Regions from separate parts of the Paenibacillus sp. EKM206P genome, predicted to be linked through region 2. Evidence: riboswitches for the same ligand, from Rfam matches in the RefSeq annotation. Region 2 holds a riboswitch; each other region holds the start of a gene.
The links. A riboswitch is a leader RNA that binds a small molecule or an ion and turns the genes downstream of it on or off. The one in region 2 is predicted to bind cyclic di-AMP.
Positions count from the first base shown of each region.

Region 1: another riboswitch for cyclic di-AMP. It lies ahead of G9G53_RS23020 (C40 family peptidase); the one in region 2 lies ahead of G9G53_RS24105 (3D domain-containing protein).
Region 3: another riboswitch for cyclic di-AMP. It lies ahead of G9G53_RS01585 (hypothetical protein); the one in region 2 lies ahead of G9G53_RS24105 (3D domain-containing protein).

Region 1 covers NZ_JAAMNQ010000015.1:74,145-80,761, reverse strand. The annotation lists gene G9G53_RS23030 (M1 family metallopeptidase) at 1-848, shown strand, start outside; gene G9G53_RS23025 (hypothetical protein) at 860-1,687, shown strand; cyclic di-AMP (ydaO/yuaA leader) riboswitch at 1,964-2,101, shown strand; gene G9G53_RS23020 (C40 family peptidase) at 2,107-2,607, shown strand; gene G9G53_RS23015 (GNAT family N-acetyltransferase) at 2,910-3,416, shown strand; gene G9G53_RS23010 (4a-hydroxytetrahydrobiopterin dehydratase) at 3,495-3,794, opposite strand; gene G9G53_RS23005 (hypothetical protein) at 3,912-4,205, opposite strand; gene motA (flagellar motor stator protein MotA) at 4,393-5,187, shown strand; gene G9G53_RS22995 (flagellar motor protein MotB) at 5,180-6,007, shown strand; gene rluF (23S rRNA pseudouridine(2604) synthase RluF) at 6,142-6,617, opposite strand, start outside.
Region 2 covers NZ_JAAMNQ010000018.1:78,125-84,741, forward strand. The annotation lists gene ispE (4-(cytidine 5'-diphospho)-2-C-methyl-D-erythritol kinase) at 1-113, opposite strand, end outside; gene G9G53_RS24080 (small, acid-soluble spore protein, alpha/beta type) at 258-437, opposite strand; gene veg (biofilm formation stimulator Veg) at 600-881, opposite strand; gene yabG (sporulation peptidase YabG) at 1,083-1,979, opposite strand; gene rsmA (16S rRNA (adenine(1518)-N(6)/adenine(1519)-N(6))-dimethyltransferase RsmA) at 2,035-2,919, opposite strand; gene rnmV (ribonuclease M5) at 2,927-3,472, opposite strand; gene G9G53_RS24105 (3D domain-containing protein) at 3,619-4,767, opposite strand; cyclic di-AMP (ydaO/yuaA leader) riboswitch at 5,039-5,321, opposite strand; gene G9G53_RS24110 (TatD family hydrolase) at 5,523-6,293, opposite strand; gene G9G53_RS24115 (HD domain-containing protein) at 6,336-6,617, opposite strand, start outside.
Region 3 covers NZ_JAAMNQ010000001.1:320,589-327,205, reverse strand. The annotation lists gene kdpB (potassium-transporting ATPase subunit KdpB) at 1-541, opposite strand, end outside; gene kdpA (potassium-transporting ATPase subunit KdpA) at 579-2,255, opposite strand; gene G9G53_RS26860 (potassium-transporting ATPase subunit F) at 2,406-2,483, opposite strand; gene G9G53_RS01585 (hypothetical protein) at 2,667-3,062, opposite strand; cyclic di-AMP (ydaO/yuaA leader) riboswitch at 3,178-3,350, opposite strand; gene G9G53_RS01580 (glutathione peroxidase) at 3,817-4,302, shown strand; tRNA gene G9G53_RS01575 (tRNA-Leu) at 4,448-4,530, opposite strand; gene G9G53_RS01570 (hypothetical protein) at 4,873-5,094, shown strand; gene G9G53_RS01565 (helix-turn-helix domain-containing protein) at 5,219-5,602, opposite strand; gene G9G53_RS01560 (helix-turn-helix domain-containing protein) at 5,696-6,070, opposite strand; gene G9G53_RS01555 (MarR family winged helix-turn-helix transcriptional regulator) at 6,256-6,617, opposite strand, start outside.

The DNA.
Region 1 (6,617 bases), on a different contig from region 2:
ATCCGACACTCATCACGGCCGCTGCTGCGGGTAATCTCAATCCTGGCTATAGTCTGGAACGGACATTAGTTCATGAGATTGGACATCAATATTTCTATGGAATGGTAGCCAATAATGAATTTGAGGAGCCGTGGCTGGATGAAGGCTTCACCTCCTATGCAGAGGAGCGACTTATGGAGCAAGAATATGGGCTTACCCCCAACTTGCCATTACAATCGGGACAGGTATCCTCCCCACAGCCGCTAAACCGTGAGTCATGGAAGTACGGCTCGGCTGCTGAGTACGCGCAAAATGCCTACTCTCGAGGCAAGCTGGTACTACGGGGCATTGAACGTCAGGTGGGTATAAAAAAAATGGATCGCATTATGCGGACCTACGTCCAGACGTACCGATTTAAGCATCCGTCCTCACAGGATTTTCAACGTATCGTGGAGAGAGTCACCGGACGCTCATGGAGCCACTATTTTGAACAGTATGTATATGACGGCCAGATGGCGGACTTTTCAGTGGATCACATCACAAACCACAAGCTGGAGAATGGATATGAAGCAGTCGTGACGGTCAGCAAAAAAGGGGCGGATTATCCCAAGATCCCTGTCCAATTTACCTTCAAGGATGGAACCACGAAATTCAAGGCTTGGGACGGTGCGGGCAAAAGCACAACTTTTCGGATCAAAAGTACTTCTCCCGTTTCCTATGTAACCCTTGATCCCCTATATACCATTGCACTGGAGAACAAGCATATTAACAATACCCTAAAAGCCGAATTGGACGAAAAGCAACAAACCCGTTGGAGTATAAGTGTAACCAAGCTGTTGGAGACACTGCTTGGAAGTCTGTCATGGTGAGGTGTCTATAGATGCGGACTGTTATAAAAGAGGGCTGGGCGCTGGTGCGCATACGATTCTATATCGTTATCATTTTATTTCTGTATCGACTACTGTGGGGGGTGTTTCTCTATCGACTGGTGCAGTCTGCCGTTATCCCGCTATTGCTCCGTTATCCTGATCAGGGTCAAAACGAGCTGGGACAGACCTTGTTTTGGATGGAGAGCCAGATTGCTCTGATGGACAGCCGGGAAGTACATGTGTATTTGTGGATACTACTAGGGGCGACTGTACTACGCATACTAATCACTCCCTTCATTAGAGCCGGAATATATCAAAGCCTGCATACCGATGCGACTGAGCCGCAAAGCCTGTCCTTTTTCAAAGGTATGAAACGCCATGGCATGTCGTCGCTGTTGTATTACATCATCGAGTTGGGACTGCTGCTGATTCCCGCCTTTTGGGTAGTACCGAGACTCTACCCTATTGTAGCAGGTACGCTTCAATCTCCCTCTTACCTGCTGCACTTGTTGCCCTATGCCATGGGATGGATGGCATACGGATGGTTCATTCGGCAGTGCATCCTGTATATGCAACTAGGCACTGTCGGTGGTCACGCCATACTATCGTCCCTGCTCGCCTTCTTTCGCCAGCTTCTCCCAGCTGTCGGTATATCCCTTTTGCTCGGTGCTTGTGTGCTGCTGGTCTTCGGTCTATTTGGCACCGTGGCAATGATTTGGACTGGCATGCTCGCGCTCATTCTCCAACAATCGTATCATTTTGTTACTAGTCTGGTCAGGCTGTGGCATATCAGTTCGCAGTACAGACTATGGCATACCGATATCTCCAGTAGAAGCTAAGCCCTTCCTTTATGTTAATCACTTCATTTCCGTCTGTCGAAAAAACTTTATGCATAACCGCGCAAACGGCACATAACTGAATACTGTTAACAAGATCTGTTCCTGGGACATTAGGAGCAGATTTTTTTTGTAACTTTTTGCAATGAAACATTTGCCAAAGCCAGCCGACTTTGTTACAATAATCGCAGTGAACTGATAGTAACAACTTTGTAATCTTTATTGTAACCTTTATCTCAAAAATATCGTTATTGTGAATACTGCTCTCCAAGGTGCACATCTTAAGTAAAGCCTAATTCCTGGCACCTAGGAAGCGGGGGAACCAGTTTGGGTGAATTGATCTCGCAACAGAGTGGTCATAGGGGAACCTTCTACCGAATCCTTAAGCTAACCTCGCAGGCATTGGAAGGGGTATATTTTTTTTGAAGAAGAAGCTAACGATCGCAGCTATGAGTCTTGCCATTGCCTTTACATCTTTTACATTCGGTGGCGGCAGTGCATTTGCAGACTCCAAGATGGACCAGGTCATCCAAGATGCCAAAGGAACGAACTACAGAAGCGGAGGCACTACACTCGAGGGATTCGATTGCTCCGGCTTCACAATGTATGTATTCAACAAACTGGGAATTAAACTTCCGCATCAATCTGGATCACAATTCAAAATGGGATCTTCTGTATCCCGCGATGAAATGAGGCCTGGGGACCTGGTGTTCTTCAACACCACAGGAAGAGGCATTTCCCATGTAGGTATCTTCGTAGGTGAAGGGAAATTTGCCCACTCCTCGACTTCACGTGGTGTAGTAGTTAGCTCACTGAACGAAAATTATTACGCTAACCGCTATGTCGGTGCAAAAAGAATTATGAGCACAGACGCTTACCATTCTGTAGCTTCAGATATTCCTGATGACGACAACGTAGAATAACTAACGCACAGCAAGCTAACTCTAGCCGCAATTTGATTCTGCCGGAATCGAATTGCGGCTTTTTATGTCCACAACATCAGCAATGATTATCTTTACTGACGAACTGACACCTCAAAAGGTTTCAATTTTAGCGAACATCGTCGGTTTTACCGTCACCGCTGGGGGAGCATATGAGCAGTAATTCCTTCTTATTGAATGTATACCCGTCTTGGGTATAAAATAAACACGCTTGCTATTCCCCTGCAACTTGTCTACAATCTGTTGTTAATGATTGAAGCACCTGTAAAAGGAGGATGGAACACATGCCGGCCTCAATATCCAACTATCGGATCGTACCGATGGACGAGCATCAAGCGGCTGCAATCTGTGAGTGGCGCTATGATCCACCTTATAACATATACGGTTGGCTCCCCTGGGAACAAATGAAGGCGCTTGAGGTCGAATTTGGAAGTCCCACGCTTCGCCAAGAGCAATATGTTGCCGTACTGGATGAAGAGAACAAGCTGATGGGATTTGCTCAATATTTTCCTATGATCGGTGTGACCCGGCTAGGTCTTGGCATGCATCCTGAAAGATGCGGACATGGCAAAGGCTCTGATTTTGTCCGTGCCATTGCAGAGGAAGCCCAACGACGCAACCCGAAGAATGAAATTGATCTAGAGGTGCTTACTTGGAATGGGCGCGCTATCCGGGCCTACAAGGCGGCTGGATTTGAGCTTACAGATACCTATGAACGCCAGACCCCCGACGGGAAGAAACCATTTTATTGTATGGTATATCGTCCCGAGCACCCAACCCAGGTTCTATGATAAAAGCGCCTTCGGCATACAACCACGATGTTGTATAGCGAAGGCGCTTTTATCATCATACGACAGATCATTACAAGCTCAATGACTGCTACGCATTTTTTCAAAAGCTTCATTATATTGTTGGGCTTCCTTAATATCCACGGCCATAATACCGCCATCGTCCCAAGAGGTCAAACGCAGAGTCACGGTCTTGTAATCAATCGTAATAAATGGATGATGATTGAATGCTTCAGATATAGCGGCAACTTCATCCACGAATGCAATCCCTTTCATAAAACTGGAAAAATTATATTTCCGAACGATCCAACGTCCTTCCTCCAGCTCCCAGCCCTCCAGTTTCTCCAGATGTGCTTCAATCTCTTCTTGTGTAAAAGGCATGTTACGAACTCCTCCCCGTTTATACGGAAGCCTTTCGACCGCTTAAATACGGCCAAAACTACGATATATTGGTGTACATATTACCACGGCCCCGTTGATAAATCCATAAGACGGACCTCAAATCAAAGGGACTGACGTCAGCTCCTCGTCCCCAATCAGTACATAGATACGATGCTGCTCCGGCTCATAGATCACAACGCCACTCCCTACAGTGATTGTGGGCTCTGTACCCAGTGCATAAAATAAGTCTTCTGCCAAAGCTTCATTGACTTCCTGACGTCCCGCCGGGTCCAGCCTGTCCCAATCTTCTGCTTCCATCTCAAAAAATTCATAGCTATCTGGGATGCGCCCCACAGCCTCTGTCAAATCGTTCAAAATTTGTTCATACTCACGTCCATGCTTTACTCCCATGCCATTTCCTCCAATGGTTCCGCCATTCAATACATAATCACCTTATTATACCGGAAATTCGCACTTAACAAAAAAGAGAGTTTTGTCGATAAATACTATAATCCGTCTTGTAATGACGCGCTTGGGGCAAGGACGACCCCGGCGGCATGAAAGGATTCAAAATCTATTCTCATGGATGAGGTGTATCATGCAAATTTCAACCATTATTGGACTTGTGCTCGGGATTTTGTCACTGGTCGTCGGGATGATCTTAAAAGGCGCTCCGGTCGTCAATCTGGTCAATAATCCCGCTGCTTACATGATTATTTTCGTCGGAACGGCAGCGAGTATATTTATGGCCTTCCCGATGGCAGAAATCAAACGGATTCCGAAGCTGTTCAAGGTTATTTTCACCGAACAAAAACTGTTAGACCGCAAAGAGCTCATCGGTACGTTTACCGAGTGGGCATCCATTACCCGTCGTGAAGGTCTGCTCGCCTTGGAATCCAAGGTAGAGGAAATCGACGATCCCTTTATGCGTGGCGGCATGCGAATGATTATTGACGGCAATGATCAGGAATTCGTACGGGACGTTCTAATGGAGGATATCAATGCCACCGAGGATCGACATCGCTCTGGCGCGCTGATCTTCTCCCAAGCCGGTATGTACGCTCCAACGCTCGGGGTACTCGGTGCGGTTGTAGGTCTGATCGCCGCTCTGGCCGACCTTAGTGACATGGAAAAGCTCTCTCATGCCATTGCAGCAGCCTTCATTGCGACGTTGCTCGGTATTTTTACAGGTTATGTCCTGTGGCATCCGATGTCCAACAAGCTGAAACGGTTATCCAAAAAAGAAGTCGAGCTTAAATTAATGATGGTCGAAGGTCTGCTTTCCATTCAATCGGGGATATCGACGATCGCCATCAGTCAGAAACTGACGATCTTCCTGACTCCGACCGAACGGGCTACGATGACCCAGAAGGATGGCGATTCCAGTGAGTAAAAAGAGACATGAACCGCATGAAGAGCATGCTGACGAAAGCTGGCTGTTGCCATATTCCGACTTAATGACCCTTCTGTTGGCTCTTTTCATTGTCTTATTCGGTATGAGCTCGCTCGACGCCAAAAAATTTGAAACTATGGCTCAATCCCTGAGTGCAGCTTTTAATGGCGGCACTGGCGTGCTGGATCACTCAGCCGCGAATCCGTCGTCACAATCCATGGATATGGGCAAAAATAAAGAACAAGTGTCACAACCCGTAAAATCGAAAGCTACTTCTACCTCTGAACTGCAAAAACAGCTGGCCCAACGGGAAGAAGAAGATTTAAAAAAGCTTAAAAAACAGATGGATCAATACATTCAAAATAACGGCCTGACCCCGTTGCTGAATACCAAGCTAAACCAATCGCAACTAATGATCACCATTAGTGATAATGCCTTGTTTTCATCCGGGCAGGCCGAAGTAAAGCCGGAAGCAAGAAAGCTGGCCAAGTCCATTTCTAGTATGCTCCAGCAGTTCCCTGGCTATGATGTTATCGTATCGGGTCACACGGATAATGTACCGATCTCCAACAGCCAGTTCCCGTCCAATTTTGATTTGAGCGCCAAGCGCTCTCTGAATTTCTTGCGTATCTTGTTGCTCAATCCAGATCTCGACCCAACCAAGTTTGTATCCATCGGTTATGGCCAGTATCGTCCATTGGCAAGCAATCAAGATGGTCAAGGACGCTCTAAAAACCGTCGTGTTGAAATATCTGTTCTCCGCAAATATCAGAACGGGACACAAGTCATCAGTCCTACCTCAAGCTCGAGTGAAGGTTGATTATGCATATGTTATATGAACAAAGGCACCGCCGCATTTTTATGCAGCTGGTGCCTCTTTGTTTAGTGCTTCCTGTACTTTGCCCTTTCAGATACGACGATCATACGCTCTAGGCTATACGAGCCCCTCTGGCATTAGCTAAGCGTATAATCGAGCATCTGACCAAGCTCCAGCTTCTCAGCCTCTGTCAGATCACGCCAGGCACCTTTCTGAAGTGACCCCAACCGAATATTCATGATTCGCAGCCTTTGCAGTTTTTTAACTTCATAACCGAAGGCTGCACACATACGCCGGATCTGACGATTTTTCCCTTCAGTCAGGATAATACGGAATACATACTCAGATACACGCGTCACCTCACAAGGTAGCGTCCGCTGACCGAGTATTTTCACCCCGCTAGACATGCCCTGCACAAAAGAAGGTACGACAGGGCGGTCCACTGTTACAATATATTCTTTCTCATGCTTGCCCTCTGCCCGTAGAATCTTATTCACAATGTCTCCATCGTTGGTAAGTAAAATGAGACCTTCCGAATCCTTATCCAGGCGTCCAATCGGGAATATCCGCTGCGGGTGCCCCACAAAATCAACAACATTGCCCCTAATGTGGC
Region 2 (6,617 bases):
GACAGATCGACCATGGTCATAATCATTTCGACCTCGTGATAACCATCGTCCCGTTTACGTAGAACATCAAGCATTAAATTGATTTTCGCCGGTGCTTTTTCATATATTTTCAAGGCGTTCACCCACCTTCAACTTTTCCCTCAAGACAGCTTAACATATTATATCAGACTCAGCGTGTCAAGTCATGAGGTTCAAAAAAGCGGAGATGACCCGGTCTAATCCCGGATATCCCCGCTTTTCATCAGCACCACCGATGGCTACGATTTGCGAGAAGCAGCCTGCTCAGCAAGCTGGATGGCCCGCTTGACCATATTGCCCGCATCCTTGGCTTTAATGCCTCCCCAGCCTTCTTCCTTGACCGTGTCGTAAAATCCCAGATCTTTGGCCAGCTCGTACTTTAGCTCCTCCGACATGACACTCCGTCTTCTTCGGCTCATACATACGCCTCCTTCGGCAATGGAATAAGGAAGATCATTCCCGGCTTAGTATGTGCAGAGATGTCATGCTTCATCCTGCTCTGTATATACAAAACGGCCCCGTCATTTGAAATGACGAAGCCGTCGTTAAACCTGCAAAGCTGGTATAAATCACGAAATGAATTAAGGTGTTTCAAAATATTCGACTACACTTGTATGGGAGTCGGGATCATATACGCTGACTTCCACCGACTCGGTAAGGATGTCAGCATAGCTGTAGGAGACACGTTTAAACGTCTGTTGCTCCTGATCCAGCTTGACGATAAAAACAGAAGGGTACGTTTCTTCCAAGACACCAGTTCGTTCGACGGTCTTACGGCGTCCGCCGTTAGCCCGCAGCAAAATTTTTTGCCCTACATGTGCGTCGAGACTGCGTTTGATTTCCAACAGCGTATTTTTAGCCATTGCCTAACGACCACCTCTTTCCTTGTCCATTATAACGAATTTTAGAGGGATTGTCAAATCGAGCTAAATATTATAACAACACGAAAAATAAGTTGTCAATTTAATTTTTTGCGAACAGGAATAATTTATATAAAAAATGACAAAAAGCCTCTGAAAGCAGAGGCTTTTTGTTCAAGTCAATCCTATTGGCACATTTGAATCCTAGATTGCAGAAGGCGTTACTTTAAGCGTTGACAAATTTTCAAGCTTCGGCAGGCCGATGCGATAGCTTCCTCTGGTTTCAATTCCACCCACTCCGCGACTGCCGCTGATTGTCTGGTGAAACAGGTCCCCCATATTCACCGTATCTCGGATCGAAGTAAAGGCCGCCTTGGCAGCCACGTAAACGGGGTCCAGCGCGTGAATCAGGATACGCCCTGGTGAGCTGGCGAAGTTCGCTCCCGCACGCAGCAGCGCCTCAAAATGGGACTGGCACGCCCCCGCTACAATGGTCAGCGAATCCAGATGACGTTCATATTGTCTTGCTACCTGAATTGCCGCCACAAAATTTTGCGAATTTTTATAACTTTTCAAGCTGTACAAATCGTAAGGCTGTGGCTGCTTTAGCACGCCATCATGTCCGGTAATCACTACAATATCCGGACGGATACGGGGAAGCAGCCGGTACAACGTATCCGCCATTGCCGATTCATGAACGTGATGTCCCTCTGCAGGAACACGGAGCTGTTCATATAAACTGAGACATTTTTTCAAATAGCCGGGATCTCCATCCAGATGAAGAACCTTTCCCGGCATTTCAAAATACGTTGACTCGACTGGATCACTCCAGTCCCCAACCAGAGCTGCCTGACTACGAGCAGCTTGCTGCTGGCGTGCCCGTTGCAACAGATTAAGAGACTCACCAGCCTTAATGTGAGCCTGCTGAGTCTTACCGCTAATCTGGTCTGCAGGCACTCTGACCAGATCGTTCACCGGGGAATCGGCCAGCAACCGAAATTCTATTCCCTTAATGATCGCTTTATCCCGCTGGATGTCCTCAACGCGAAACGTGACATCTCCGCCGTACGATTTCCGAACGACCAAGTCTCCTAAACTCATCACACTGTATCACCCCTCGTATATCGTATGGGTGAATGCACAGTTTGGTTCCAGCTTAGGATATACCTGCTTCCACCAGAACAGCACTGAGACGCGCAAATTCCTCAATACTTAGCGTTTCTCCTCGACGGGAGGGTTCAATACCAGCTTGTTGCAACAACGGCTCCAACGTGTCCTTGTTCTCTTTGGTGAAGAATCGGCTTTTTAAGTTATTGGAAATCGTTTTACGACGCTGGGCAAAAGCAGCATGAACCACTTCAAAGAAGTGCTTCTCATCCACCACTTCCACCGGAGGGGCTTCCCGTACACGCAACCGAATGACTGCAGACTCCACATTTGGCTGGGGAATAAATACTGTATTCGGTACAATACAGACTAATTCAGGTACGCTGTAATATTGTACTGCAATGCTCAGACTACCGTAATCCTTCGTTCCAGGAGACGCAGCCATACGCTCAGCCACTTCTTTTTGGATCATAACGACGATATTCTCCAAAGGGAGCTTGTCCTCCAGTAGCCTCATCAGAATCGGTGTAGTAACGTAATACGGCAGATTAGCCACGACACTTACTTTACTCACGTCTGCAAAATCAGCTGCAAACACCTCGCGTAAATCCAGCTTCAGCACGTCTCCATGACGTACCTTCACATGCTCATAAGGGGCCAACACTTCTTCGAGAATTGGCAGTAGCCGCTGGTCAATCTCGACAGCGGTAACTACCTTGGCCGATTGCGCCAGCTTCTCAGTCAAAGCGCCAATCCCAGGACCAATCTCAAGTGCGCCCTTCGTCTCATCCAATCCGGCAGCATTCACAATCTTATTGAGAATATTTTGATCAATCAGGAAATTTTGTCCCAAACTCTTTTTGAACGAAAAACCGTGCCGTTGAATAATTTCCTTTGTACGCCGCGGTGTTGCTATATCTTGAATTCCTGTCATACGGATATCACAATCCTTCACTTTCAATTTGTGCCAGCGCTCCGGCAAATTCCTCGCGGCTGATCTGAAATACAGAGAGCCGTTTATGTAGCTGCTTTCCGTTACAATAACCAATACCCAGCACATTCCCTAAGGCCATACGGCGTGCAGCAGCATTGGGGTGGGTGATAAGTCCAGCATCAATCAGGTCCGCCCACTCAATCAGCGGGTCGGCGCCTTCTACTGTCGTATGAACCCGTGCGAGAGCGTGTCTGATCGCTTCCGGTGAGGCATTCTCCACACCAATATCTCCTTTGCGCGTCGCTTCTGCCTCGGGTATAAAGGCCTGCTTGCAGCCGGGTACCTTGGAAGCGATAATCTTACGGATGCGCTCCCCTGCATGATCGGGATCGGTTAAAATGATGACCCCCCGCCGCTCCTGCGCCAATGCAATTTTACGCAGCGTCATTTTATTAATGGCTGAGCCGCCAGTTTCTATCGTATCCGCTTCAACAGCGCGGCGAATGGCCACCGTATCATCCCGGCCCTCTACCACGATCACTTCCTTGATCATTTGCATTTCCCTCCACTGCTACACAGCAAGCTATATTTATCTTTCCCTGCTTTTGAAAACAAAATAAGAAGAGGATATCCTCTTCTTAGCATGGCATAACTATGTTGTTAATACTATCGCATTGCCCTCAACATACACAACCTGTTTTAGTTGATTTCAGGCTTTACCGGTCCGATAACATATACGGTTTTACCGTGCTTACGACCAAATTGGTTGGCTCGGCTCAAACTCTCATAATACACATCGATTTTGTGGCCTTTAATCGCGCCACCGGTATCCTCCGCACGGCGGAAGCCCACCCCTTCGATATACACCCACCAGCCGATTGGAATTATACTCGGATCGACAGCGATGGTACGGCCTTCCGTCACGCGCGTGCCGGATGCAGTACGTGTACCGATACCTGGCTCCTGTGAGGAATACGCCGTCATGGAGACATTTTGTAAAACTTTGCTATATTTAAAATTGACGCCTGCTTTACGGACAGCACTGCCCGAACTAACCGTTGTTGTCTTAACCGCATCATTGGGACCGACGGAAGCAGCAAGAACGACCGGCTTTTTCTTCGTTCCTACCGCAATAACCTTATCCACACGGTTCTGTGCAACTTCCTTGTTAACCAGCTGTTTGGATACCAACTTTCCATCATGATATACCTTTTGAACGTGCTGGACTACCACACCCGATTTGCCGCTTTGAATGACCCGATTATCGCCTTTATAAAGACTTGGATCAGCCGTTTTGATGACCTGATAAGGCACCTGTTTTTTCTGTTCGACCTGCTGTTTCTTCACACGGACGATTTTTATGTCCATGTTAGACGAAACAGAGGCATCCAACGCAGGATAAACTTTATCCGTTGACGATAATTTATAGCCCGAGGTACGAATGGCACCTTCTACTGTATTTTCTGTTGTGTACAGCTTTTTCGTCTCATTGCCTGAAGATACTTTAACTTGATTGGCACGTTTAATGACTACGCGGTCCCCATCCTGTACTGCTCCATTTAGCGGCATAGAAATTGTATCATGCGGCTGAAGTGAAATGGAATGCTCGCTCAGCAAATCTTGAAGCTTGGATTCCCGGGTTTCTACCGCAGATGCCTTGCCATCAATGACAAAAAAGACTTGTTTTTTAGATTGCGTGTACATCAGAATTGAAATCATAATCGTTAGCGCGATTAGAAAAATAGCAACCAAAGCAGCCTGGCGCACATTCTCTTGCTTCCAACGCAATACGTAAGACATGCTGGATGAGCGTGACTCATGGGTCTCCTCTTTTTGGAAAATGCCCATTTCCTCCGTCCTCCTTACATAGCCCGCCGTCTGGAGTATGACATAGTTGAGATTTGACGTGACTATAACAGATTTTCTACAAGACAAGCCCAAACTGCGACTGTCCTGCACCATGTACCCGTCTTCGCGGCATGCTGTCCTCCCCTGTTTAACCACAGTATGATGACAGATTTTCTTTTATTCACAACAAAAAAAGCCAAAGAAAGAGACTAGAGAGCTCTTTCGTGGCTTCCGGCATGTGTGAATATGCGGGAAAACTCATGCACGAGATGGCTTCTCTCTTGTTACGCTTACGGGGTTAGCTGTCGGGTTCGGACGTAGAGAGTCGCCCTAGCTTGGGTCAACCGCTCATGGCGGTCGCCTTCACATTCACCCCGAAGACCCAGAAAGAAATCGAAATACGGCTCCTCCACCTGTTCAATCCCATCCGGGAAAAGAAATTAGGTCGAGCCGGCTGGCGGAAGGGACGTTCCCTTCTTGCACATACGCCGGACGTACTGTAAGCCATATCGGTTCCCCCGTTCCCTGTAAAAGGGACTCAGCGAGACTGGTTCATGAAATGACTTGTTGATGTTTACATTCAAACAACAATTCACTGAAAAGATGATATCCTGTTTCTATGCATGTTGTAAAGCAGGTTTCAAGTACATTTTTCAAAATATTCGGTTAAAATATTGTAATATTCTCGAGTTTCCTGCAACAAATTCATGATTAGCTTCGTCTATCTCTTTATTTTGATCGATTTCTTCGCTTTTTTATTGAATGTCAAATCGTTCCAAGGCATTTTGGGTCGTTATTGACACTAATTCCTCCACTGTAATCCCCTTGATTTGGGCTGCAGCCTCTGCTACCAGTCTCACATGCGCAGACTCATTTCGCTTCCCGCGAAATGGATGCGGCGTCAGGTAGGGCGCGTCCGTTTCAATGAGCAGACGGTCCAGTGGCACCTGTGCGAGCACCTCTTTTGGCTGCTTGGCATTTTTAAACGTTATTGGACCACCGAAGGAAAGGTGAAATCCCATATCCAGCACCATTTTGGCTGTCTCCCAGCTCCCAGAAAAGGAGTGCATGACTCCGCCAATCTCACTCGCTTTTTCCTCACGCAAAATCCTAACAATATCTTCATGGGCATCCCGGTTATGAATAACAATGGGCATTTTGAGCTCACGAGCCAGACCAATTTGATTTCGAAACACCCGATGCTGAATATCCTTCGGTGATGTATCCCAATAATAATCCAGACCGATCTCTCCGATGGCTACGACCTTCTTATGACTACATAACGATGCAATCCATTCTAAATCGTCCTCTTGCATTGTAATCGCATCCTGTGGGTGCCATCCAACTGCCGCATAAATAAAATCATACGTCTCGGCCAATTTCATGGTGGATGGAATGGTCTCACGATTAAATCCGATATTGATCATCCGCGTTACTCCTGATTCGACAGCACGTGCTATAACTTCTTCACGATCTTCGTCAAATTGTGGCGCATCCAAGTGAGTATGAGTGTCGAATAAATCCAAGGTTTACATCTCCTTTTTTTACTTACATTTCTATATAGTTGTCTATTCTTTGACAAAATAATTCCTTATTTCGGCAGGAAGCCTGTCTTTTACCGCGTTCAATTTATTCTGGGGAAAATACATATGATATTTTCCTCGGTGGATACCACTTATGGAGCGCACAATTTCCGAAACTTCGGATATTTCACTCACCTCGCCCTGACGTCCAAGCAGTAAAATCTGGTTGTCCGTCGAGCCACCCTGCCGAAACACATCATAAGGAAGATCCGTCGGAAAATCAATTTCAAAATCATATTCAGGGTGCAAACCAGCCTCTTCCAAAGC
Region 3 (6,617 bases), on a different contig from region 2:
CACTAACCACTCGCGTTCCGCCGGTTACCGAGCAAAAATCACCACCCGATTCCTTGATGACCGGAGCCGATTCTCCCGTAATTGCAGATTCATCCACCGAAGCCAAACCTTCAATGACCTCACCATCGCTTGGAATCATTTCACCCTGGGAGACAATAACTACGTCCCCCTTACGCAACTCGGTTGAGCTAACCACCTGAATGTCATTTCCGACGAGCTTGTTAGCTTGCGTGTCCTGCTTGGATTTTTTTAAAGAGGCAGCTTGTGCCTTACCCCGCCCCTCCGCGAGCGCTTCGGCAAAGTTGGCAAAAAGCAACGTAAACAACAGAATAACAAACACGGCCAGGTTAAAGCCTATTTCCTTGTCAGTTCCAAAATAACCGGGAAACAGTAACATTAGCAGCACGACCAATGTACCGATCTCCACGACGAACATGACAGGATTTTTCATCATCATCATCGGATTTAATTTTATAAAGCTATCCTTGATCGCATGCTTCAAGATGCTTCTGTCCAGCATGTGTTTGCGTTGTTCCTTCATGGTCAAACACCCCGTTCATCCATTCTCATTTTCTTCTTCACATGGTCAAAAATTCAGCAACAGGTCCCAATACGATGACAGGTAAAAAGGTCAACGCGCCAATCAGCAGCACGACTCCGATCAGAATGGCTCCAAATAACTTGTTGTCCGTGCGCAGTGTCCCCGTCGTCACCGGAGTCGGCGCTTTGGCATTCAACGAAGCCGCCACAGCCAACAATGCAATCATAGATACATATCGCCCGAAGAACATAACCATCCCCGTTGTTACATTCCAGAATACGTTGTTATCTGAAAGACCTTCAAACCCCGAACCATTATTTGCGGCAGATGACGCATATTCATAGAGCACCTGAGTCAACCCGTGATAGCCAGGGTTAGTGACCGCATCATATCCCCAATGACTCATAAACGCAAGCGCAGTTGGGACGAGAATGAGAAACGGATGTACCAAAATGGCAATGGCGATCAGCTTCATTTCCTTGCCTTCAATTTTCCTTCCCATAAATTCCGGAGTTCTCCCGACCATCAGTCCGCATATAAACACACCCAGAATCGCATACATCAGCATATTCATCAGCCCGACACCCTTGCCGCCAAAAATGACGTTTAGCATCATTTCTCCCAAAGCAGCCATGCCACCTAGCGGGGTTAGTGTATCATGCATATTATTGACCGAACCTGTCGTTGCCGCTGTTGTGACCGCAGTGAATAAAGCCGATTGTCCAATACCGAAACGAACCTCTTTCCCTTCCATGCTTCCCTGAGAAGCATCCACACCCAGTGTCTGGATTAACGGATTACCTGTCTTCTCAGACACATACGTAATGGATAGAAAAATTAGAAACAATACCATCATGGAGCTAAAAATAATCCAGCCCTGCTTACGATTACGGGCAAACAATCCAAAGGTATACGGCAACGAAGCCGGCATTACCCACATTGCCAAAATTTCCAGCACGTTCGTCCAAGGACTTGGATTTTCAAAAGGATGCGCAGAGTTAGCTCCCGCATAACCGCCCCCGTTCGTCCCCAAATGCTTGATGGACTCCAGAGAAGCAATGGGTCCCATAGAAATTTGCTGTTGTGTTCCGCTCAGCGTCGTAAGATCCGCCGTAGGCTGTAGCGTCTGTGGTATCTTCAATCCCACCAGCACCAGCGTAAGCACAAAGGCCAGCGGCAGGAAAATCCTTATAATAGCTTTAATAAAATCTTGAAAGAAATTGCCCATCCCTTCACCGCGCCGCGTCAATCCTCTCATAAAAGCCGCAGCAACCGAAAAACCGGAAGCAGCCGAAGTGAACATCATCATCGTGACGAACGCCATCTGTGTCAGATACGTAAGCCCGCTTTCTCCGCTATAATGTTGGAGATTCGTATTCGTCATAAAGCTGATTACCGTATTAAAAGCTAGTGATGCTTCCATATTACTGTTTCCAGCCGGATTACCGGGAAACATTCCCTGTAAACGCAACAGCAAGTAGCTGATTGCCACAAGCACGACGTTCGTAGCAATGAAACTCATAACATACGTAGTCCAACGCATGCTCTCCACTTTCTTCAAGCCTACTACCTTATAAATCAGCTTTTCTGTTCTGCCAAAAATCCGATCCGTCCGATTCGGTTCATTCGAGAATACATGATACATATATGTACCCATTGGCTTTACCAAGAGCAGCAATATAACGATCACAATTCCAATTTGAAGCAGCTCCATCCTCTATTCCTCCTTCAAAATGCTCCTGCGTTTGGAACAACAGACCCGATTAGACCATCTATGAAGTGCACACGTTTGCGAAAACCTGCTACCAATGATGCTTTAATGCTCAGATCTGTTGTTCTTCGCCCGCTCTATCCCTACAAGTGACTAGAACTTTTCAGGGTTCAGGAGTGCGTAGATTAAATACATAAACACAATAGCCGTAAGCCCGAGTATAACGATCATCCTCTTCGTCCTCCTTTAGAGGTCTGCGCATCACACCAGCGTACAAACAGCAGTATCACTCCATAACTCACAGCCATGACGAGCAGCATGTATATATCCATCATGTTTATACCCTCCGTATCGATCCTCAGATCGCCATTCTTATTCCATCATAAAATCATAAAACAACTATGTCATAAGTGCTTATCCGTTCAGCAGAAAACCCACCTCTCCGTTCAATGTGTAGATCACATGGTCCGCTCCCAATCCCCGATAAATTCCTTGTGGATTACAGCCGTGTGTAATAACATAGATCGATTCCGATGTTAGTGGTCGACATATTTGCAGGAAACGGCAAGTCAGATTCAAGCTGTTCTCGAACAAATACACACTACCAATTTCTTTTTTTGGAAAATTCCATTTTCCCGCTTGCATGGTATTGATGCGGACAATGTGCTCCACACCCATTTTTTTGAGCTGTCGTTCCTCCTGGGCGCTATTCGTGAGAACTGCAAACGCCAATTTTTTGAAAATAAGCAATTTCACAAAACTTCTGCCCGCTTCATTCGGTGCAGTGACAATAATTAACCGACCTTCCATCAGTAGCTCCTCTCCCGGTATAAAAAGACAACAAAAAGAAGCCGAAGGAAAAAGGCTTTCCTCCGGCTTCTGACATATCCATGATAAAATAAACCATGGCTGCACACGGCGGTTTGTTGCCTCTCCCTGTACGCTTACGAGGTTAGCTGTCGGATTCGGACGTGAGAGTCGCCCTATTTCTGGCACTTGACCGGAAAATTCACCCCATGAGACACACGGCTTCCGAAGCCGTACAGTCTCGATTGGTTCCCCCGCTTTTGCAACTGCAAAATTCAGCGCTATAGACATTTCGTTGTTGCTTCATTCAAGTTAATTTGAAATTACGTCTTGAATCATACACCCGCGCATGGAAGACTGTAAAGCTCAACTGCAGGGTTATAAATCGGGCTTTAGAGCATAGAAGATTAATAATAACGCTTACAATGCAACTATGCTTCTCACATCTCCTTTAATCTCTGTTTTTCATCCCTTTTTGAAAATGACAAGCATGTCAATATTGGCGTAGGGTAAAGCGTTATTGGCCTTTTTTTGTAAAAAGAGAAGAAAATACGCTATATGTACCAGCTAAACACCGATTTAACCCGCTTTTATAAGAAGAAACAACTTAATTCGCTCCATTTGCGGTGCGATTTACTGTTTTGAGCAAAATACGATTTTACAGCGCCTGAAGGCTTTATACAGCTTTTCCAGGCTTGCAACCCTTCTTTAAATTGTCTAAAATTTAATTGCTGAATATTGAATGAGGAGAGATGCTATGACCGTTTATGAATATGATGCGCAAACCCTGCAAGGGAAACAAATTCCGTTATCCACATTTGAAGGGAACGTTCTGCTTATCGTGAACACTGCCAGCAAATGTGGGTTAACCCCCCAATACAAAGCGCTACAAGAGCTATATGACCAGTATCATGAACAGGGGCTCGAAATTTTGGGATTTCCCAGCAACCAGTTTGCCAAACAAGAGCCAGGTTCCAATGAGGAGATCTCCGAGTTTTGCCAGATCAATTATGGTGTCACCTTTCCGATGTTCGCCAAGACAGATGTCAATGGCGATCAAGCACACCCCTTATTTCGCTACCTGACCCAAACAGCTCCGGGGGTATTAGGGTCCAAAGCGATCAAATGGAATTTCACTAAATTCTTAATTACAAGAGAAGGTAACGTATTTAAGCGCTATGCACCGCAAACCACGCCAGATAAGCTGGCGGGAGATATAGAGAAGCTTTTGCAGCAAAACTGACATTCTTCATTATCACAGTTAATAAACGACCTGTTGCAACCGTGGCTTCCGTGACTAAAGAATATAACGAAAAATACTTAACAAAAAAAGCACCCTTTCACGTAAACCGTGTCAGGATGCTTTTTTAACTAGGTCTTGCATATAATGCGGTCGAGAGGACTCGAACCTCCACGGGCGTACGCCCACTACCCCCTCAAGATAGCGTGTCTGCCATTCCACCACGACCGCAAATCATAATGTATTGAGGCAACAGATTTATTATACTCTCTCATCAACTATTTGTAAACAAAAATATTATAATTATTTTAACTTACATATATGAGCGATAATAATACCGTCCTGTATAAAGATAACCGCTTGCTGAACTATGCATTAATGTTGCCCCCTTACGGATTATCAGAACCACTTGGCACTTAACTAAGTAATTAATTTGACAAAATAACGTATTTACGATTGTAAAAACACGTATAAAAGTGTATCATAGTTTCAGATGGTTAATTCTAACATGTTTACTGATGATTATTATAACACACCAATTATTCCGTAAGAATCCGTAAGGGGCGATTTCTTTTGAACAACAAAATGCCTGTCACCTCCTTCGGGTGGGCCATCAAACAACGGCTTGTCGAACTTCGACTGGATCAGAAAACATTTTGTGAGACTCACAATATTCCGCCTTCACGCTTGTCCAATCTGATTCACGGCACCCGCAAAGCACAAAGGTACAGAAAACAAGTTGCTGCAATTCTGAACATCGACGATAACGATTATAAGGAGGCATCACCACTCTAAATCCAACAAGCATTCCAGTTACATACAGGTCATTCCATATCACCAAGAAACCAAATAAACCCGTAAAGCGAACCCCTCCAGTTCGTTTACGGGTTTTCAACCCAGACAATCTTTAGCCAAAAAATCATTCCGGCTTTGTTTTATCCTTCTCACTTTTTTGTTTACGATATTTCGCAAATTCAACATATTCTAAAATAAAATTCTGTTCTTCCGTCTCAAGATCCTCTGCCTGGCAATTCAGTGGCCCCATCACTCCAAAAAAATAAGCAGCCTTCTGCTCCTGAAGTACGCCTTCTCCCGGCTTAATCCCTTTCATTAACCAATCGAGCGATACATTAAAAAAGTCCGAAATCTGAATTAAATGAGTGGTACCCGGCGTTGTTTTCCCCCTTCTCCAATCACCGAGATTCCCTGAACTGATTTTAAGTTTTTCACAAAATGCCTTCTTGGTCATTCCCCGATCTTTAATCAAAGCTTCAATCCGCTGATAAATAGTTTGATCTCCCAAAATGTTTCCCCTCCGAAACAGTAACTTTTTCAAAAATAATTTTCATTTTTCAGCCTTACTCATTAGTAATCCCCATCAAATCCTAAGCAACCATTACCCCATAGTAGAATTGCGCTGGTTTTTCTCTTTACGAAAGCGGGTAAATTCAATATACTCAAGTATAAAATTTCTTTCCGCCTCACTAAGCGGTTCCTCCTGGCAATTCAGTTGCCCTGAAGCGTCAAAAAAATAAGGGTCTTGCGACTCCTTTAGCACCTCACCCTGTATATCTCGACCCAGCATAATCCAGTCCAGACTCGCATCAAAAAAAGAAGCGATTTCAATGAGTTTATTCGTGCCCGGCGTCGTTTTTCCTCTTTTCCAATCCCCGAAGTTCCCTGTACTAATGCCTAACTGCTGGCAGAACGCCTTTTTCGTCATTCCCCGTTCCTTGATGAGTTCCTCGATGCGATGGTAAATAGATTGCATAGAAGTTCCTTCCTCCCTAGCAGGCTCTCAAATAACGATATCATGTTCTCTGTTCCCATTTCAAAGATCACGTATGCTAAAATTACCGAATTATGTATGTTGGTTTCCATTATACCACAACGAGCAACAAAAACCGCCTGTTTTCCGAAGAAAGGGCGGTCTTTAAGCCAGTCCACTTACGCCAATCACGTAGCAGAGTTGTCGATTTTAAGTAAAATATGCTTCAATTCATTCAAAGTTTCACTCAGATGCAATAAATCTTCTTCTGGCAGATACACCAGTCTTTCTTGAATTTTATTGGAGAAGGTATGAAATACCTGTTCACAAAAAGCATCGCCTTCCTGTGTAATCGCCACATTCACGACTCTGCGATCCGAATCACACGACTGGCGGTCAGCCAACCCATGCTCCACCAGTTTGTCCAGAAGAGGAGTCATGTTCGGACGTGAGACATTGAGCTGTTTGGACAAATCTGATACCGTAGACGAACGTACTTCACGCAGGAGCATTAGCACCTGAAAGTTATTAGGCGACAAGTGTAATGGGA